Regions from separate parts of the Aureibacillus halotolerans genome, predicted to be linked through region 2. Evidence: riboswitches for the same ligand, from Rfam matches in the RefSeq annotation. Region 2 holds a riboswitch; the other holds the start of a gene.
What was found. A riboswitch is a leader RNA that binds a small molecule or an ion and turns the genes downstream of it on or off. The one in region 2 is predicted to bind FMN.

Region 1 (10,304 bases), on a different contig from region 2:
GGAAATCTCAACAGAAGATGTCGTGATGGCTCAAGAAGCGAGTAGGAACCCGTCATCCATTCATGAGACTGTTTATGAAAACGATGGGGACCCTATTACGCTGCTTGACCAAATCGCCGATGATACGCAGCATAAATGGTTTGATCAAATGGCGCTAGAGGAGACGATTCGCGCTTTAAACGAGCGTGAACGACTGATCATTTATTTGCGCTATTACAAAGATCAAACGCAATCAGAGGTGGCCCATCGTTTGGGCATTTCACAAGTCCAAGTGTCACGTTTAGAGAAAAAAATTCTTGAACATATGAAAGAGCAAATGGGTTAATGCCATTTGCTTTTTTTGTTTTAGACATAGTTGGGTAAAAGATGAAAATCATTATTGGAGTTGCTTATATACAAGCTGCGATACGCTCGCTTTCACCCTAAAGGGTACAAGTCTCGCTAGTGGCTGCTTTTGAGTTGTAACGCATTTTACAAGCTAAGGCATGCCTCACAAAAAAATTGAAACAGTAGCGTAGTCAAAATACGTAGACTCCTGCGGGAACAGCGCGAGCTGAAGATCCCCTCGGAAAGCTTTTGCTTTCCGAGGAAGCTGAAGCCGTGCCCGGCGGTAAAGTAAACACGATGAGGTACTCGCGAATCGATGTTGACCTTATACCCTTTAGGGTGCAAGCGTAGTATTTTGACGAAGCGGTTAATACCTTACTAGCAAAAATAAAACTCAAAACAGATTCAGTTGAATTGTTCGGAATTTTATAAGAATACATAAGTTATGCCCTAATCCGTTCACAGAAATTGGATGCGTTTTGCAGGGCTCTCCTCAAATGCTCACTTTTGCACAGGTAGTACAGTTCTGCGTCCTTCTCAAAAGGATCTGTTGCCAGCTTGAACGAAACATTGTGCAAATTAGCTTAGGCAAGAATTTTGTTCGTTTCAAAAACGTTGGGATTTTATGCATGAGCTACCCTTCTAAGTTCCATACTATAACAGAGTATGAAGGAGGTGCCTCAATGATCCAAGATAGTATCATACGGATGAGACCTCATATCGTTGTAGAGCCGAATGCCGTCGTGTCCCTCCGTGATGTCGCACAAATCATCACAGAAGAACCATATGCAAGCGACCTTGAATCACTCGTTATCCACCAAGTGACAACAGCGGATCGTAATCTTGTTGTAATCGATGTCGTCAAAGCAATCCGGTGTATACGTGAGCGATTCCCTGGCCTTCCTGTACAATCCTTAGGGGCAACTCAGACGATTGTCACCGTTAACTACAAGAAGAAAAGGCTTACGCCGCTTCTATTTGTAGGTGTGTGGTTGTTATTGTTCATTGGCGCTGGACTGGCCATAATGAATTTCCATGAGGATGTCAGCATGGGGGCTGTGCATCAGAAGTTATTTTATTTGCTAACTGGAGTCGAAAATGAAGAACCACTATTGCTTCAAATTCCATACTCCATTGGACTAGGCCTTGGCATGATCTTATTCTTTAACCACATATTCAAAAAGCGGATCAATGAGGAGCCGAGTCCTCTCGAGGTCGAGATGTTCAAATATCAGCAAGATCTTGATCAGTATGTTGCGATTCATGAAAATAAAGAAATCGATAAACAAAAAGATGCTCACTAACCTCTTGGTAATTTTTTTAGGACTGGCTGGAGGGCTAGCTGTAGGTTCAGGGTTTGTCGCCTTTTTAAGCGTTTTAGGTATCATTCCACGTTTAATGCAACTTACCAAAACGGGTCACCGAATGCATCAATATGAATGGGCGATTGTTTCCGGCGCTTTGTGTAGCACATGGATTGGTCTTCGATCGATCCCGCTGTACATGGGCATTTGGGTAACGATCCCGGTAGGATTATTTTGTGGCATGTTTATCGGCATGCTTGCAGCTGCGTTAACCGAGGTACTGAATGTATTTCCAATCCTCGCAAAGCGAATTGGTATTGAAGCACAAATGATTGGGTTGCTGATGGCCATTGTCTTTGGAAAAGTATTAGGCTCACTATTTCATTGGATCATTTTCGTGAAGTGAGCCCTAGTTGATGTAAAGGAGGAGAAGTTGGTTGACGACGAAAAATGTCATTTTTGTTACAGATGGTGATGAATATGCAGAGCGGAACCTCGTCTTTGCAGCCAAGACATTTAATGCTGAATGTCTTCTCCAATCCAGAGGCAATCCATCTCTTAGAACAGGGAAGCAACTGTTGGATGATATTCAGAAATCGAATAGCGATTTGCTGTTCTTGATGTTTGATGATTGTGGATCAACCGGTACGGGTCCGGGCGAGATGGCAATGCTTGAAATTGCGGCTGATCCTTCTGTGAAGCTTTTAGGCGTCGTAGCGGTAGCCTCCAAAACGCGGAAAGGTGGCGGTGAGTGGACGCTCGTCAATGTGTCTATTGATCGCTATGGGGAATTGACTCAGCACTCTATAGATAAAAGTGGTGTCCAGGATATTGAGATTGGGCGTATTCATGGCGATACCGTAGATTGTTTGCAGAAGCTTCCGACGAACCTCATTGTCGGCATTGGCGATATCGGCAAAATGGACGGACGTGACGATGTGAAAAAAGGTGCACCGATTACGTGCCTAGCGATCAGTACGATACTCGAGAGGAGCGGCTTTCTTTATGGCGAAAGAAACGAAGACGAAGACAAAAACGCCCATCAGCACAAACATTAAAGAAGTCGAAAGCTATTTTAAGCATCATTTAGGGATGGATGTGTCATTTGACGTTGGCGTCAGACGGCTGCTTGTTTTGGATAAGCAAGTGCACATCTATTATGTGACTGGTCTTTGTGAATCACGATTGATTGCCGAAATCATCGAAGAACTTGTCCATCTAAACGAAGTCGAAAAAAGCGACAGTGATGTTGCAGAAGTGGTCCATAACCGCTTACTTCATCAGCAGGTGGCGACGTGCAAAACGTACGATGAAGCGTGTGACCAAGTCCTGTCAGGTTTGATCTTTATCGCTATTGACGGAGAGAATCGAGGTTTTATTGTTGATGTCCGAAAATATCCAGGAAGATCACCTAAAGAGCCTGATACGGAAAAGGTCGTTCGTGGCTCAAGGGATGGGTATACAGAAAACATTATCGAAAATACGGCACTAACCCGTCGTAGAATTCGTGATGAACGTCTTCGATTTAAAATGGTTCATGTCGGTGAACGCTCAAAAACCGATATTTGTATCGTCTATTTACAAGATGTCGCCGATGAAGAGCTCGTCGATCTCATTGGCAAGCAGCTTGATAAAATTGATATTGATGGATTGCCGATGAGTGATAAAACTGTTGAGGAATTTGTTGTCAAGCAAGGGTACAACCCTTTTCCTCTTGTCAGATATACGGAGAGACCAGACGTGGCTTCATCGCATTTGTTAGAAGGTCATGTGCTCATTTTTGTCGACACATCTCCTAGTGTTATCATTACGCCAACAACGTTTTTTCACCATGTGCAGCACGCGGAGGAATTTCGTCAAGCTCCTTTGATGGGTGCCTTTTATCGCTGGGTTCGCTTTTTAGGTATGATTGCCGCATTGTTTTTAACCCCGCTCTGGTTTTTATTTGTAGTAGAGCCTTCTCTACTCGCTGAACAACTTGGGTTTATCGGGCCAGACAAAGAAACAAATATCCCCATTGTTGCCCAGCTGTTGCTTGCTGATTTTGGGATTGACTTGATGAGAATGGCTGCCATTCACACACCGACGTCTCTATCAACCGCGATGGGGTTAATTGCAGCGGTCTTAATTGGACAAATCGCCATTGAAGTAGGTTTATTCACAAATGAAGTTATTTTGTATGTTGCTGTTGCAGCGATTGGATCATTCGCCACACCTAGCTATGAGCTTAGCATCGCGAATAAAGTGGCCAGGCTTCTCTTTATCATCTCCGTATTTTTCTTTCAAGTACCTGGATTTGTTATTGCAGTCACCGTTTTTGTTCTGTTTCTTGTTTCCATCACATCGTTGCAAACGCCCTACCTTTGGCCATTGCTCCCGTTTAATGCGAAAGCGTTTTGGCATGTTCTTATGCGTGTGTCTGTTCCATTGGCCAATACAAGGCCAAGCATCGTCAAGCCAAGAAACCGAAAATCACAACCAGGAAAATAACAGCGTTGCACCTCTACACTAGCTGTGGTAAAGTTTTATCAAGTTTTGAACTATGTTGGAAGTTAAGAGGGGAACACAATGGCACGCATTTATGAGACGAACAAAGAAGGTCATTTGACAATCGGTGGCTTAGACGCTTTAGATTTGGCAGATACATTTCAAACGCCAGTGATTGTATACGATGTCGCTAAAATTCGCAATGAGGCTCAAGAAATGCATCATGCATTTCAAAAAAGAAACCTATCGTACCAAATTGCTTACGCAAGCAAAGCCTTTTCCTGCAAAGCAATGGTGCAGCTTGCAGAAGAAGAAGGGTTAAGCTTGGATGTCGTTTCAGGTGGTGAGCTGCATACGGCATTGCTGGCAGGGTTTCCGACTGAAAGAATTCACTTCCATGGCAATAATAAAAGTGAAGCTGAGTTGAAAATGGCGATTGAAGCCAACATTGGTTGTGTGGTTCTTGATAACCATCTTGAAATCCAGTGGCTACAATCGCTTTGCAATGAGGCAAATGCAACGATGAACGTGTTGCTACGTGTTACCCCAGGGATCGAAGCACACACACACGATTATATTTTGACGGGGCAAGAGGATTCCAAGTTTGGCTTCGATTTGCAGAGCGGGCAGGCCAATGCAGCATTTGAAGCTGTAAACGCATCCTCTAGACTGTGTTTTAAAGGGTTGCATTGCCATATCGGATCACAGATTTTTGAAGCCACTGGGTTTACTCACGCTGCTGAAAAGCTGATTGCTTTGCTTTCTGAGTGGAAGGTAAAGTACAATCAAGAAGCAGAGGTTTTGAATATCGGCGGAGGCTTCGGCATTCGCTATACCGATGAAGATACACCAATGCCTATCGGTCTCGTGTTGGGTGAGGTACTTGATTATATTTCAAGCGCCGTCTTAGAACGTGGGCTTGCAATGCCTGAAGTTTGGATTGAACCAGGACGCTCGCTCGTTGGTGAAGCGGCGACAACACTTTACACGCTTGGCAGTCGAAAGGATATTCCAGGCATTCGAACGTATGTGTCAGTGGATGGGGGCATGAGTGATAATTTACGCCCTGCTCTTTACCAGGCAAAATACGATGCAGCTCTTGCAGAGAGACCAAATGCCGGAGCGGATGAAACGGTGTCAATCGCGGGGAAGTGCTGTGAAACAGGCGATATGCTCATATGGGACGTGGCATTGCCGCAATCAAGTGCTGGCGATATTCTTGCCGTTCCGAGCACAGGAGCCTATGGTTATTCAATGGCAAACCATTACAACCGCAACCCACGTCCAGCTGTTGTATTTATCGAAAATGGAGAAGCGTTTACTGCCATACGAAGAGAAACCTATGAGGACTTGACACAATTTGACCTCACACTGCGCAATTACAAAAAAACAGAAACAACGATTTGATAGGAGAGATACTTATGGCAAAAACAGTAACGATGACACTAGAGAACGGTAAAAAACTTACGATTGAGCTTTATCCAGAAGAGGCACCGAAAACAGTCGAAAACTTTGAATCATTGATTAAAAAAGGTTTTTACGATGGATTGACGTTCCACCGTGTTATTCCAGGTTTTGTATCACAAGGGGGATGCCCACTTGGTACAGGCACAGGAGATGCGGGCTACACGATCGCATGTGAAGCTGAAAATAATGTTCATAAGCATGTTCCCGGCGCACTTTCAATGGCTCACGCGGGCAAAGACACTGGAAGCTGTCAGTTTTTTATCGTGCATGAGGCTCAGCCACATTTGGATGGGGTTCATACCATTTTTGGTCAAGTGACAGAAGGTCTTGATGCAGCATTGGCAATGGAAAACGGCGATAAAATGGCGACAGTGACTGTTGATGGAGATGCGTAAGAAAAACATTACTTTGTTTTTAGTGCTTCTCCTTGGCTCAATGTTGTGGGGAGCTATCTATATTTTGTTCCTAATGCCGAAGTAATTCGGACAAACCAAACAATTGAATAAACCTTCGGGGCAGGGTGAAATTCCCTACCGGCGGTGATGGATCTGACATTTAGTTGTATCCTCAGTCCGTGACCCGTAACGCACGTAAGTGTGTTGCGGTGGACCTGGTGAAATTCTGGGACCGACAGTGAAAGTCTGGATGGGAGAAGGTTATGCAAAAGCGTTTAGCGCCTGAGAAAGGCTTCTTTATGCTACGCTTTTATTGCTTCGTACAGCACGCACAGGATGTGTATGCTTTATTTTCGATGCGAAATCCAACGCCCCGAACCGATTAGGTTTGTAGGCGTTTTTTTTATTTGAATTGAGGTGAAATCAATGAACGATGAACACTTTATGACGATTGCGTTGCAAATGGCTGCTATGGCGACAGGGCAGACGTCACCGAACCCTCTAGTCGGCTGTGTTGTCGTTAAAGACAATTCAATCGTAGGAACGGGTGCTCATTTACGAGCCGGTCGTGCACATGCTGAAGTCAATGCGCTTCAAATGGCTGGCGAGGATGCGAACGGCGCAACCATATACGTGACGCTTGAGCCTTGCAGCCATACTGGGCGGACGCCACCGTGCTGTGAAGCGATTATTAAGGCTGGTGTAGCGCGTGTTGTGATTGCTAGCATGGATTCAAATCCGCTTGTAGCTGGGAAAGGTGTGACATGGCTTAAGAGGGCTGGAGTAAGTGTGGAAACAGGGGTGCTCGAGAAAGAGGCCACCCAATTAAATCGAATGTTTATGCATCATATCTCTGCAAAAAAACCTTATACTACGCTTAAGTTTGCAGCAAGCCTCGATGGCAAGATTGCCACGGCAATGGGGGAGAGCCAGTGGATTACTGGGGAACGAGCACGTCGTGACGGCTGGAAGGAACGCTCTCTCCACGATGGCATCCTCGTTGGCATTCAAACGGTGTTAGCCGATCAACCAGCGCTGACAACGAGAGGGGTTGGGACAAAAACACCAACTCGAATTGTTTTGGACAGTCACTTAAAGCTGCCAATAAATGCGACGATCGTCACAGATCAAATGGCGCCAACGTGGGTGCTGACAAACAGAGATGTCTCAGATGAGAAGGTCAACACATTGGAAGCGTTAGGAATTCGGGTGATCAAGACCGATCCACATCAGCTTGATGTATGGTTGCCTTTGCTATATGAATATGGCATCACTTCGCTTTATGTGGAAGGGGGAGCACGCGTCCTCGGAAGTTTCTTAACGTCAGGTAATTATCAACGTGTGGTCGCCTATCTAGCTCCAATGCTGCTCGGCGGAGACAACGCCTTGTCTAGCTTTGGTGGTAAAGGCATAGATTCGTTAGCAAACACAACGAGGCTTCACTTTAAGCAGACAGAGCAAATTGGCGAGGACTTAAAAATCGTGTTGGAGTCATTCTAAAATATGGTCTAACCTAAAAGGAGGAGTTCCATTGTTTACAGGCATCATTGAAGAAATTGGTCACGTGCTTCACCTTACAAAAGAGACGCACAGCTGCTCACTCACAATCGCTGCGAATACGGTGCTCACAGAAACGGAGTTAGGAGACAGCATTTCAGTTAACGGTGTTTGTTTAACTGTCATTGAGATAATGGACACGTCATTTACTGTTGATGTTATGCCTGAGACCCTAAAAGCGACAACGATAGGAGCTCTAGTTTCAGGAGCTCATGTTAATTTAGAAAGGGCCATGAGTGCCAAAGGGCGTTTTGGAGGTCATTTTGTTAGTGGACACGTTGATGGTGTCGGTACAATTGTTGATGTGACTCCAGAATCAAATGCCACCTACGTCAAGATTGCTTTGCCTGATGATTTGGCAAAGTATATGGCCTTAAAAGGATCGGTCGCGATTGACGGCACTAGTCTCACCTTATTTGGGGCAGACGACACGACTATTCTGCTCTCACTCATTCCTCATACGTCGGAGTACACGGTCCTTGGACGAAAAAAACGAGGAGACAGCGTCAATATTGAAGCAGACATGCTGATGAAGTATACCGAAAAATTGCTGCAGTTTCCCGTAACACATAAAGAAGTAGAAATAGAAGCGTAGGAGGAACCAGCATGTTTTGTACTGTTGAAGAGGCGGTAAGAGAATTACAACAAGGCAAAGTAATTATTGTTTGTGATGACGAGACACGTGAAAATGAGGGCGATTTTGTTGCACTTGCCAGCCACATCACTCCGGAGACTATTAATTTTATGGCTAAGGAAGGCCGAGGTCTGATCTGCTTGCCGGTGCATGAATCGATTGCGAATCGACTACATTTTCAGCCGATGACGGACACCAATTCGGACCATCATCGTACTGCATTTACCGTAAGTGTCGATCACCGATCCAATTCAACTGGTATTTCGGCGTTTGATCGTGCGACTACCGTTAAAGCGGTTGCGAGTCATGAGTCTGTTGCCGAGGATTTCACAAAACCTGGTCATATGTTTCCTTTGATTGCCCAAGAAGGTGGCGTACTCGTTCGTCCAGGTCATACTGAAGCAGCGGTTGATCTTGCCATTTTGTCGGGGACCGTTCCAGCAGGCGTTATTTGTGAAGTGATGAATGAAGATGGGTCAATGTCGCGAGTGCCAGATCTTATAGTCATTGCCGAAACCTTTTCGCTAAAAATGCTTTCCATTCAAGCCTTGCGAACCTACCGACAAACAAATGAAGCACTTGTGCAGCCAGAGGCACGTATCCAGCTTCCCACTAGCGTTGGTGATTTTGAGGCAATCGGCTATAAAAGCTTACTGGATGGCAAGGAGCACCTTGCCATGATAAAGGGTGAGGTAAAGAATGCTGAAGACGTTCTAGTTCGGGTTCATTCAGAGTGTTTAACAGGGGATGTATTTGGTTCAAAGCGTTGTGATTGTGGGCCGCAATTGGATGCCAGCTTGATGGCCATCGAAAAAGAGGGTGGTGTGGTTCTCTATTTGCGTCAGGAAGGCCGAGGAATTGGATTGCTAAACAAGCTCAGGGCTTATGAGCTACAGGAAAAAGGCTATGACACAGTGGAGGCAAATGAACATCTAGGCTTTCCTGCTGACATGCGTTCTTATGCGGAAGCGGCACAGATGCTGAACGATCTAGGTGTTCGTAGCATCCGACTGTTAACGAACAACCCTCAAAAAGCTTCTGAGTTAACACGTTTTGGTATTAATGTCAGGTCCTTAGTTCCGTTAGAAATCCCAGCTGAAAAAGAAAATGAAAATTATCTTTTAACAAAAAAGCAAAAAATGGGGCATTTGCTTCATTTATAATCAGGTTGATTTACTGTGAAATTGTCTCGTTGATTTACAATCGTTTTGGAAATGAATTTAGACATTTATTCAACTTAATAATAAAAATTGATTCACAAGGCAAAGTAAGGTAAGATGTAAGCTGTTACCTTGTGGTCATGTAACGGAGGAAGAAGATACATGAAGGAATATGAGGGACATTTAGTTGGAACTGGACGTAAGATAGCTATTGTCGTTGGTCGTTTTAATTCGTTTATTACGGAAGAGTTGCTGCAAGGATGCATCAGTGGATTAACGCGTCATGGAGTTGATATAGACGACATTCATGTGGTGCGCGTGCCAGGAGCATTCGAACTGCCAGTTGTTGCACAACAGCTTGCAGAAGCAAAGATGTTTGATTGCGTTGTCGCTCTAGGAGCTGTCATTCGCGGCGGCACTCCACATTTTGATTATGTGTGTAATGAAACGGCAAAAGGCCTATCGACGGTCGCTTTAAAAACAGGGATTCCTGTGATTTTCGGCGTTCTGACGACCGATACAATTGAGCAGGCCATTGAACGCGCTGGAACAAAAGCAGGCAATAAAGGGTATGATGCTGCCGTAAGCGCTGTTGAAATGGCGAACCTTCTTTCTATCTTGCCTAAAGAAAAGGCTTGATATTAGTCGGGTAACTGCAAATACTGGAGGATATTTTCATGTTTGTGAAATACAAAAAAAACTATGAAAAAATTGCAATGGGCTTGTTGTCTTTTATGCCTGGTGAAAAGGACTTAAAAAAGCTGATGGCAACCATTCGCGAATATGAGGAAAATGAGCTATGGCAGCTTTACCTTTGGAAGGAAGAAGAGGACATGGTCGGCATCGTCGGCGTCCGTTTGCTTCCAGAAAGGCAAGAAGCAGAGCTGCAACACATATGCGTCAATCCATCATTTCGTAACCAGGGATTGGGTCATCGTTTAGTGCAAGAGCTGAAAGCCCTCCTGTCGAACAA
Region 2 (10,304 bases):
TTGGCTAATCTATTGTTAGCGTTGTACAAACCGGACAACGGAAAAATTTACTATGGGATTCATGATCTTCAGGATATGGATATTGCAAACTGGAGGAGCCGCATTGCTTATATTCCACAAGATCCTGTTATGTTTACAGGATCCATATTTGAAAACATTGCGATAGGAAAAGAAGGGGCAACATGGGAAGAGGTAATCACTGCAGCGACGGCGGCACAAATACATAATTCTATTAGAAATACAAGTAAGCAATATGACAGTGTTATTGGTGAGGATGGTTTGCAACTATCGGGAGGGGAAATACAAAGGATTACTATTGCACGAGCATTTTTATCCAATCCAGACATCGTGATTTTAGACGAACCTACCTCATCATTAGATACCACGAATGAAAGGTTGATTGTCGAACAACTTCTAGAGATATTTAAGGGAAAGACCATACTGATTATTTCTCATCGTTTAGCAACAATTCAAAATGCAGATCAAATTGTATTTATGGAAGATGGATATGTCATAGAATCAGGTAACCATAAAGATTTAGTTCAAAAAAAGGGTGAATTTTATAGAATGTATTATGACGATTCAAAGGAGGAAGTCATTTGAAAGGAAACTTGAGTGCATTTACCCTTACAAGATATATGATGAACTATTCAAAACCCTATTTGTTCATATTCATATTGGCAATTCTATTCATCAGTATAGATATCATATTTAGTGTAGGAAATACATGGATTCAACAGTTTTTTATCAATCTTATCGATGAGGGTTCGCTTGAGAAATTAATGACATTTGTACAAATTAGTTTAGCTATCGGTTTGGGTTGTTTGGCGATGATGATTATACAGTTTCTTTTAAGAAACTATACGATCTCTTATATTTCTAGAGACTTCACGCTTAAATTTTTTGAAGAATGTAACAAAATCCCTCTTCTTGAGGCAAATAAATATTCTTCAGGTGATTTAGTCAACAGGATTAACAAAGATGCTCCAGCAGCTAGCCATATTATAGATTTTCTTGTATTTAATATACTTTTCCATATCTTGATGTCTGTTGTTGTGTTTATATATTTAGCTCGTATTGATTTCTTTTTAGCATTGTTAGCCTTAATTGGCGGGCCATCGTCATTTTTGATTGGAAAGCTTTTCGATATGAAAATTCGATCAGTCACTGTTGATGCTCAAAAAAAGGATGCGGATGTTAGGAATATATTACAAGAAATGATGCAAGGATTGAAAGTGGTTAAGTCCTTATGTATAGAGAAAACTATGCATCGCAAATATAAAGTAGAAAGAAATAAACAAAACAAACTGTTCATGAAAAGAGCCTTATTAACTTCATTTAGGGAACAAAGTATTGAACTTTCATTTAATGCAATCGCTTACACTTGTACTTTTTTTGTAGCTGTGGCGGCCATTCGAAATGAAATCACGCCTGGACAAGTATTAGCTTTCTTGTTTCTGACAATGCGGTTAATGGGACCGTTTCTTGGAATTGCTCAAATGTGGAGTTCGTTGCAGATGGCTTTAGGAGCTGGGGATAGAGTGTATAAGATAGGAAATTTATTTAAAAATAAAGACGAAAGTGATATAAGTGTTGAATCTGATCAAAGTGTATCAGATCGCACCAATGCCGCTATCAAAATTGTAGATGGAACGTTTTCTTATCAAAAAGATAAAGAATTATTCAATCACTTTAATTTGACAGTTGGTACAGGAAAATCGGTTGCCATCGTTGGGCCTAGTGGTTCTGGTAAATCTACACTTGCCAAATTATGTGGTGGACTATATGAACTAGATAGTGGAAACATTGAGATTTTCGGTCATTCTTTAAACGATAACAAAGAAAAAGTGAGAAGTAAAATTGCATATGTTCCCCAAACGCCTTATCTGTTCTCAGGAACAATTAAAGAAAATATTGAACTTGGAAGTATTGAAGACATGACAATGAATGATGTTATAGAAGCAAGTAGCCTTGCCAATTCTAATGATTTTATCGATACATTAGACCAACAGTATGATACTTCAATCAGGGAAAGAGGATCTTCATTGTCAGGGGGGCAACGTCAAAGAATTGCGTTAGCACGGGCCTTTGTACGCAAAGCTCCTCTTATTATTCTTGATGAGGTTACATCATCCTTAGATAATGAGTCCGAGAATCTGGTTTCGAAATCCATTCTTCAGTTGTTGGATAGAGGGACCACAGTTTTATTTATCACACATAATTTATCTTTAGCACAAAAAGCAGATCGGATTATTGTGATGGACAAAGGACAAATCGTCGAAGATGGGGACCATGAAAGCTTGCTCAGTTTCAATGGTCTTTATGCGCAATTAAGAGAAAGTGGATATAGTGAGCAAACTGGATGAAAGATGACTACCAGATTCAGCATATTGGTACAAAAACCTCGAGGCAATTTTTAAAAGCCTCGAGATTTTCTATATTTAGAGGGGCTTTTGAGACAGCGACGTTTTTGTGTTTGAGGCGAGCTACTTATCAGATTGTCATACAAACTTACAGAATAAAATTTTGTAAGTTGTTTATATTCCGACATTTTTATGAGATACTATTCGTATTCCGTTGCTGAATACTTCTTTATAAGATAGGGGGACGAGAGGTGAAGAAGCATTGGTTGCGTCGGTGGGCGTGGTCTTATACATCGGCGTTTTTAATGGTTGTAACAGTCTTGTTTTTCTTATTTTTTCAGAGTCTAAACGAATCGACTCGAAAAGAAGCGTTAAAGGCCAATGATTTTTTAGCCTCACATGTGATCACATATATTGACAATGCATTGCGGACAGTAGACTATTCAGTGTTGAGTGATGTGTTAACCAATGAAGCGGTGAAGGATTATTTGCATCAAAAGGGAGATGCCTTTACAACCATTCAGGCGGTCGAGGCAATTGAACAATTAAAATCGGATTACCCACAGGTGCATTCAGCGTATCTCGTACGTTTTGAAGACAATACGGTGCTTTTAAATGGCAAGGCGGTCGCATTAGCAAACTTTAGTGACAAAGCTTATATTAACAAAGGTTCTGCGTTCCAAGGTTGGAGTCAAGCAAGGGAGTTTCAGGCGTATGCGGATCAGACGAAAAAGACAGTCACCACGTTAGTTCGTGAAACGTCTGATCGTTCAGGTATGTACGTGGTTAATGTGAGCTTAGAGGCGTTACACCGGACGCTTGGGGGAATGTACGATGCCGATATAACGACGGTACGCATTTTGGATCAGAAGCAACAACCTCTGAAAGAGATGCAGAAAGCTCATTCGCGAGCGGCATCAGAATCTCCAGTTTTTGCTTCCTATACGTCAGGATATACTGGTTGGACAATTGAAACGAGTCTTAAAGAAGGGAAGCTAGTGGGCTTTGCTTTCTTTTTGCACAGCATATGGGGGATTCTTGCGGTCATCATTTCAATACTCGGTATTGGCTGGATGATCTATATGGGTTATCGGAATTATAAGCCAATTCGACAGATCATGGGCATCATACAAGCGTCTTCTCAGGACACCTCACAAGCTTTATCTGGAAATGAGTTCAATGTTATCCAAACAACGATTGAAAAGATGATTGCCGAAGAAAAGAAGGGCTTACTTGCGCAGCAACAGCATCGTAGTTTACAGCAAAAGCATGTGTTTCGAGAATTGCTAGAGGGGCGTGCACAACGAACAGAGGTTGATTGGCAGCAGGCTGTTCAGGATGTTGGAATCGAGCACGGTGAAGCATTTGTTGTAGCTGTGGTCGAAGTAGACGCATATAACAAATTTACAGCGAACAATAAAAGCGAAGATCAGTCGTTGAAAAAATTCATATTAAAAAATGCTCTTCATTACCAAGCCCAAGAAGCAAATTCGACCGTATGGGTAGAATGGTTGGAAGAGAAGCGACTATTTGTTGTACTTTGGGGTGACGAGATAGAGATCAGGTCAATAAAAAAGTGGATTTCCGCTTATCGGTTATGGGTCGAGGAACACGTTGAAACAACGGTGTCCATCGGATTAGGAGATGTAAAGACAGCGTGGAAAGATGTGGTTACATCGGCAAGATCAGCAATCACTGCCCTTGAGTATAAAGCAGTAAAAGGCAGTAACCAGCTGTTGGTTCATAACGAATGCCATTCTCCATCATCGAACGATGTGTATCCAATGTTGAGAGATGTGTCGCGTATGGTTCGCGACTTTGGAGAACTGAACACGGCATGGGAGGCCGCATGGAAGCAATGGTTTGAAAAGATGAAACAGTGCGGTTTGATGCGTTCTGATATTGTTCAGCTTTTTGATTACATGCTCCAATATGCAGACCAGAATATTACGCATTGGAAGGGATCTTCAGCTTGGCGGAAAACGTATCAAGCGCTCCGTTTGTTGAGTCATCGGTTTGAGACGATTGAGGAATTGGAAGCTGAAGGAAGAACGATTTTGCATGAGCTCCATGATGCACTAAAGAACGACAACAATGAACAGCAGCAACTAAATGTCGTTCTGTGCATGAAGCGATACATTGAAACCCATTATGCAAATCCAGACATTTCGTTAGCAATGTTAAGTGATGTCTTTCAAATGAATAGCAAATATGTCAGCCAGCGTTTTAAGGAGGGGACGGGTGAGAAGTTCCTTGATTTTCTGACGAGACTTCGCATGGATGAAGCAAAACGTCTTATGCTCACAACGAACGAAACGATTCAGGACATCAGCTCGAAGGTGGGCTATGTCAATTATATTTCGTTTAACCGTGCATTCAAAAAGGCAATGGGAAAATCCCCTAGCGATTTTCGAAAACAATGCTCGAGCCAAGCTTTGTCAGCGAATCCTCATACCGTGCTTTAATAAAAAAGCGGATGCATTTAGAGGGCATCCGCTTTTGGCCATTTCCAAGAGTTTGCTTCCGATATGCACTCGAAAGCTGTACGTGTAGACTTGATTTGATAAGACAATCTCTTACCTAGTCGGTGATGCAGGAATAGACGATACTGTACCATTCTGAACGGGCGAAGCAGCATCCTTTTGCCTAGAGATGAGGAACAAAGCGATCCATATAAGAAGAAAACCAATCATCTGAGCAAAGGTCACTTCTTGTTGGAAAACGAGCCAGTTGACGAGAAGGCCTGTCATTGGAAAGCTGAGTTCTGCCAGCGTTGCCGTTGATGCTTTCATTGTCCCTAGTCCTTTGTAGTAGAGCATCATGCTTAAGAGACCTGGGAGCAATGCCGAAATAAGCAGATTGACGGCAATCATTGTGAGCGCAGTCGCTTCAGTAGGGAGCGTCCAGGCATCCCGAGAAATGCTGTACAGCAATACGAGCATGGGCAGAGCGAGAAGAAAGCGTAAAGAGGTGACCGTTTCAAACTGTAATTTTTTAAGTAAAATACGCCCCATCACTGTCGCACCGCCCCATAAGACGGCTGCGCCAAGAGAATATAAGCTTCCGACATTTATAACCTCTCCCCAACCATTGAGAGGGAAAGAAAATCCAAACGTTAAGAAATAGGTCCCTACAAGAGCGAGTGGAAACAAAAACGAAAATTGCTTAGGAAGCTTTTCCTTTAACAACACACGTGCCAGAAGGATAGCCGCAATCGGTTGGACCTTTTGAAGCAGCAATACGGCATTCATATCCCCGTAGGTAAGACCTTGCGTAAAGAGCAACGAGGCAACAGCTGACCCACCCCAGGAAATAAATAAGAGGGCGCCAACATCACGCCAATTTAAGCTAGCAAGCTCGTGACGGTGTGCGTATAAAATAGGTGCTGTAACGAGTGCGAGCACGATGTGTTCAATGAGAACAATTTGTGTGGATGTCATTGAATCCAGCAATAGCATCCGGAAAACAGGTGTTGCGCCCCAAAATGCTGCGCCAATCACAATGAGCCAAAATGTGTGATTCCGTTGTTGCATGATGTCTTCAACCCTTTCGGCTGAATACGATCTCGTCGAAAATCAAATCACCCCTGTTCCACGGGAAACAGGGGTGATCAAATAAACGTGTGCACATAATTTTTTGAAATTATAGCCCATGTTTATTGTGATCTTCTCCCATCCGGACTTTAACCGTCGGCTCTGGAATCTCACCAGATCAGTCCTTACTGACGTCATCAATAAGGAGTCGCGGGCTTTCACCGCCGGTCAGGAGTTGCACCTGCCCCGAAGATCCATATTCAATTAAATTTAGTTTATTTGTTAGCTTAATGCTTACTATATGCGCCTTTTTTCATTTTGTCTAGTGGGTTGCTCAGGATTAAACATGCTGAAAAGATGGAGATTCAAGACGGAGAGACAATGAAAGCGCATACGATTATTTTTAGCAATGCAATTTTTGTAATGACGTTATTTAGCAGTGTCCTTCGTCTCCCTAAGAAATAGAAAACCAATGAAGCTATGCCAATGAACATTTTTCTACCTATAGTATAGCGGATAGATGCATCATTCGATAGAATCAACATATGGTATACTGACGAAAAGGAGGTTGATGCAATGAATGCTCCAATACCAATTCTTCGTTTTTTTGATGAAGAGCTAACGAAACATTTTTATTGTGATTTTCTTGGTTTTACAGTTGATTGGACACATCGCTTTGAAGAGGATTTTCCGTTGTATATGCAAGTCTCAAAAGACAAGTGTATTCTTCATTTAAGTGAGCATTATGGTGATTCCTCTCCAGGAGCAGCGTTGCGCATTGAGGTCGGTAATATAGAAACGTTTCAGAAACAACTTTTGGCGCAGCAAGCCTCTTTCGCGCGTCCGGGATTAGAGGATGGACCAGCCGGAGGGAAGGAATGCACGGTTACTGATCCCGCGTACAATCGGCTCGTTTTTTATGAAAACAAGAACTAACATGAAGGAGAGAAATAGAATGGCCCGATCGAAAGCGAAAAAAGTGCGCAGCAAGCGAATTAGAGAGGGGAGAAGAGATCCTGAATTAAATCGAAGCCCTTATGCAGCTGCGGATTTGACAACTCGGAAGACAAAAACGAAAAAAGGCGTCATGTACAAATGCAAACATCAGAATCATCATTCCCATCGAGGAAGCGATGATTCTTTTTTATTGTTTTTGTGCCTGTAACAATTTTTCAATAACAAGGTATCTCCTTTTTAAAAACAGCAAAATCCTATGGTTCATTAGCCAGATGCTATCTGTTGCAAACGCTTGCTTTTTAGTACGCTTTACAAAGAGGATTACAAGGAGGAGATGCAAACATGAAAAGGCTAACGAAGGAACAAAAAAGCACATTCGATAATGAAGGATATGTCGTCGTTAAAGGGCTGTTTTCACAAGAGGACGTTGAAGTAATTCGTAGCACATTTGAGCGGATTGGAAATGAAAGTGTTCCTGGTTATTTTGAACCTGATTTGTCAGGGGATGCAGTGGACCCGTTACAACGCTACCCTCGCGTGATGCACCCACATCGATTTAATGAAACCGCAAAAAATTATATGCTTCATTCACCTGTGCTTGATGTGCTTGAAGACTTGTATAGTGAGGACGTGCTTGCTGCGCAGAGTATGTTTTACTATAAGCCACCAGGTGCAAGAGGGCAGGCACTGCATCAAGATAACTTTTTTTTAAAAGTTGATCCAGGGAACTGTATTGCGGCTTGGACAGCAATTGATGCCGCGGACGAAGACAATGGGGGGTTGCTCGTTGTTCCACAAACCAACAACGATGAAATCGTTTGTCCAGAGGAATCCGATGCCACTGAGTCCTTTACAAAAGGTTACGTTAAACCACCTAAAGGTAAAAAAGCTGTTCCTGTAAAACTTGATGAAGGCGATGTACTCTTCTTTAATGGCAATTTAATTCATGGCTCGTATAGAAACAAAACGAAGGACCGCTTTCGACGGGCGTTTATTTGTCATTATGCCAACGCATCCGCGAGAGAAATTGGCATGCATTACAACCCGCTGTACAAAAGCAATGGAGAATCACTTGAATTGAACATAAATCCTGATGGCGGTCCTTGTGGAGTTGAACACGAAGATGTCTATCCGCACTAAACACCATCTTGATGTGCAAATGGCGTGGTGGACGATGCAAGGACTTGGTGAAAACGGTAAAGAATGGGACGACGCTAGTAAAATAGCGGCAATTCACAACGCTGGTTTTACTGGGATTTGTGGATTTTTGCCTGAAGAAGAAAAGGCACAGTGGTGGCAACAAGCGCTATCGGATCACCAGCTTCACTTTAGTGTAAACGCATATCCATCAAGTCTCGATGATTTCAAGGGATTTTTGGAGAAAGTACATGCGTATGAAGGAAAAGTGTCGTTCATCAATGCCCAAGTCATGACGCCATTTCTTGTTGGTGACCAAGCAGGTGAACTGCTTCAATCCATGCATGATGCAGCAGATGAGGCTGGTGTTCCGGTTTATATTGAAACACACCGCGGTACAATTACACAGGACCTCCTTCGCACTGTGTCCTACGTGAATTGCCACAACAACTTAGAGCTAACCATTGACTTTTCTCATTATGTGTTGGCTGGAGAAATGAAAACCATTTCTGCTGAGGCAGAGACTTTGCTACAGGTTTTATTAAACAGAACAGCATCCATTCATGGACGAATATCCAACGGAGAACAGATTCAGGTGGACGTTTCGCACCCGAACAACGACGATTTTCTTCGTTGGTGGACGGAGGGAATGAGGAAATGGAGACGTACAGCTACTGAGGGGAGTTATTTTCCCTTTGTTTGTGAGCTTGGACCGCCGCCATATGCTTTGATTGGTCAAAGTGAAGAAGAAGAAAAAGCACAGCGGTGGGAACAATCTCTGGTTATGGCAAGCCTTGCTCGTCAAGCATGGGAGAAGTCAATCTAACTCAACTTTCGCACCTTTTATTTTGCAGGTACGCTTAGATATCACTGGGTAAACCTACTATCCATGTTGTAGTTGCTTTTGATACAAGCTGCCATACGCTCGCTTTCACCCTAAAGGGTACAAGTGCATCATCGACTCAGAAGTACTATCGTCGTGATTTCTTTGCCGCCGGGCGAACTGCGAGCCTCCTCGATCGCTTGCGCGCTCTGTGGGGTCTCGCTTAGCTCGCTTTTCCCGCAGGAGTCTCGCTAGTGGCTGCTTTTAATAATGCCCTCATGTTATTATGTGACAAGAATAAAAACGCAGAAAAAAACATCAGCGTAGTCAACATACATAGACTCCTGCGGTAAAGAAAACACGATGAGGTACTTTCGAATCGATGTTGCACTTATGCCCTTTAGGTTGCAAAGAAAACATGACGAAGTCTTTTTGAGTAGATGTTGCCCTTGTGCCATTTAAGGTGAAAGCGAAGTATTTTGACGAAGCAGTCGTGATTTAAGGTGTAGAAGTTCTTCGATACAAAAGACGACCTTTTAAAGATCCAGGATTGTGAACATTAGCATCTCTAAATTTACACATGTTTTCAAGATGTCAATAGATCTATCTCACCTTGCTTCAACTCATGCACAGTCAACATTCAATGTGTTTTTTGCTCTGCGAAAGTTGAGTAACTAAATAAAGAAGAGGAGCTGTCCCAAATGTACATCTAGGGACAGCTCCTCTTTTAACGCAATAAATTAAGCAGGGCTTGGTTGCAAGCCTCTTTTTCATCATAGATGAGACCGTGACCGCTGTTTTCAAACGGTATCAAAGTTGAATTCGGAATCGCCTCATGCAATTTTTCTGAAAAGGCAAAGTCACAAATCTCATCTTTTTTGCCATGCATGAGCAATGTAGGAACAGACACCTTCGTGACTTCTTCGCGAAGGTCTTCATCCCTTAAAGATTCTGCCGCTGCAATGGTGCCATATGCCGAGGCTTCAAGACCTAGACCTAAAAACCAGTTCGCCAAAGAATCAGAAACATCGCTGTAAAAGAATGCAGAGCCAAAATCTTTTATAGCTTGTGGCCGATCCGCTTGGATAGAAGTAATAAGTTCATCCACATCCTCTTTTTTCATCCCTACATCATACCCACTACGCTGTGTAAAGCTAGGCGCTGCTGCACCCATAAGGATTAATTGCTTGAGTTCGTCACCGGCGAACTTCGTTGCGTAACGAATGGCAATCGGTCCTCCCATTGAAAAGCCTGCCACAAAAACATTTGATAGTTGTAGCGAATCAATGACCTTTTTTACATCCTGAGCAAGCGTATCGTAATCATACCCAAATGCTGGTTTGTCTGATTTGCCAAAGCCACGAAGGTCAATGCCGATACATCGGTACCCTTTTTTAGGCAGTTCGTTCATCTGATACTCAAACATTTTATGATTAACTGGCCAGCCATGAATAAAGACGATCGGCTGCCCTTCACCGATATCTTCAACGA

Region 1: it holds a riboswitch for FMN, as region 2 does, so the genes downstream of both, ribD (bifunctional diaminohydroxyphosphoribosylaminopyrimidine deaminase/5-amino-6-(5-phosphoribosylamino)uracil reductase RibD) here and EV213_RS01930 (DMT family transporter) in region 2, are expected to answer to the same signal.

The regions. Positions count from the first base shown of each region.
Region 1 is NZ_SNYJ01000003.1:158,145-168,448, reverse strand. Features, by position in the region: gene sigF (RNA polymerase sporulation sigma factor SigF) at 1-325, shown strand, start outside; gene EV213_RS05310 (stage V sporulation protein AA) at 1,011-1,631, shown strand; gene EV213_RS05305 (stage V sporulation protein AB) at 1,621-2,037, shown strand; gene spoVAEA (stage V sporulation protein SpoVABEA) at 2,069-2,689, shown strand; gene EV213_RS05295 (spore germination protein) at 2,637-4,121, shown strand; gene lysA (diaminopimelate decarboxylase) at 4,200-5,525, shown strand; gene EV213_RS05285 (peptidylprolyl isomerase) at 5,540-5,980, shown strand; FMN riboswitch at 6,088-6,246, shown strand; gene ribD (bifunctional diaminohydroxyphosphoribosylaminopyrimidine deaminase/5-amino-6-(5-phosphoribosylamino)uracil reductase RibD) at 6,407-7,480, shown strand; gene ribE (riboflavin synthase) at 7,512-8,132, shown strand; gene EV213_RS05270 (bifunctional 3,4-dihydroxy-2-butanone-4-phosphate synthase/GTP cyclohydrolase II) at 8,144-9,334, shown strand; gene ribH (6,7-dimethyl-8-ribityllumazine synthase) at 9,494-9,970, shown strand; gene EV213_RS05260 (GNAT family N-acetyltransferase) at 10,009-10,304, shown strand, end outside.
Region 2 is NZ_SNYJ01000001.1:433,639-443,942, reverse strand. Features, by position in the region: gene EV213_RS01945 (ABC transporter ATP-binding protein) at 1-603, shown strand, start outside; gene EV213_RS01940 (ABC transporter ATP-binding protein) at 600-2,366, shown strand; gene EV213_RS01935 (helix-turn-helix domain-containing protein) at 2,615-4,828, shown strand; gene EV213_RS01930 (DMT family transporter) at 4,940-5,896, opposite strand; FMN riboswitch at 6,023-6,154, opposite strand; gene EV213_RS01925 (glyoxalase superfamily protein) at 6,473-6,832, shown strand; gene EV213_RS01920 (hypothetical protein) at 6,852-7,061, shown strand; gene EV213_RS01915 (phytanoyl-CoA dioxygenase family protein) at 7,196-7,993, shown strand; gene EV213_RS01910 (apurinic/apyrimidinic endonuclease family protein) at 7,977-8,816, shown strand; gene EV213_RS01905 (alpha/beta fold hydrolase) at 9,541-10,304, opposite strand, start outside.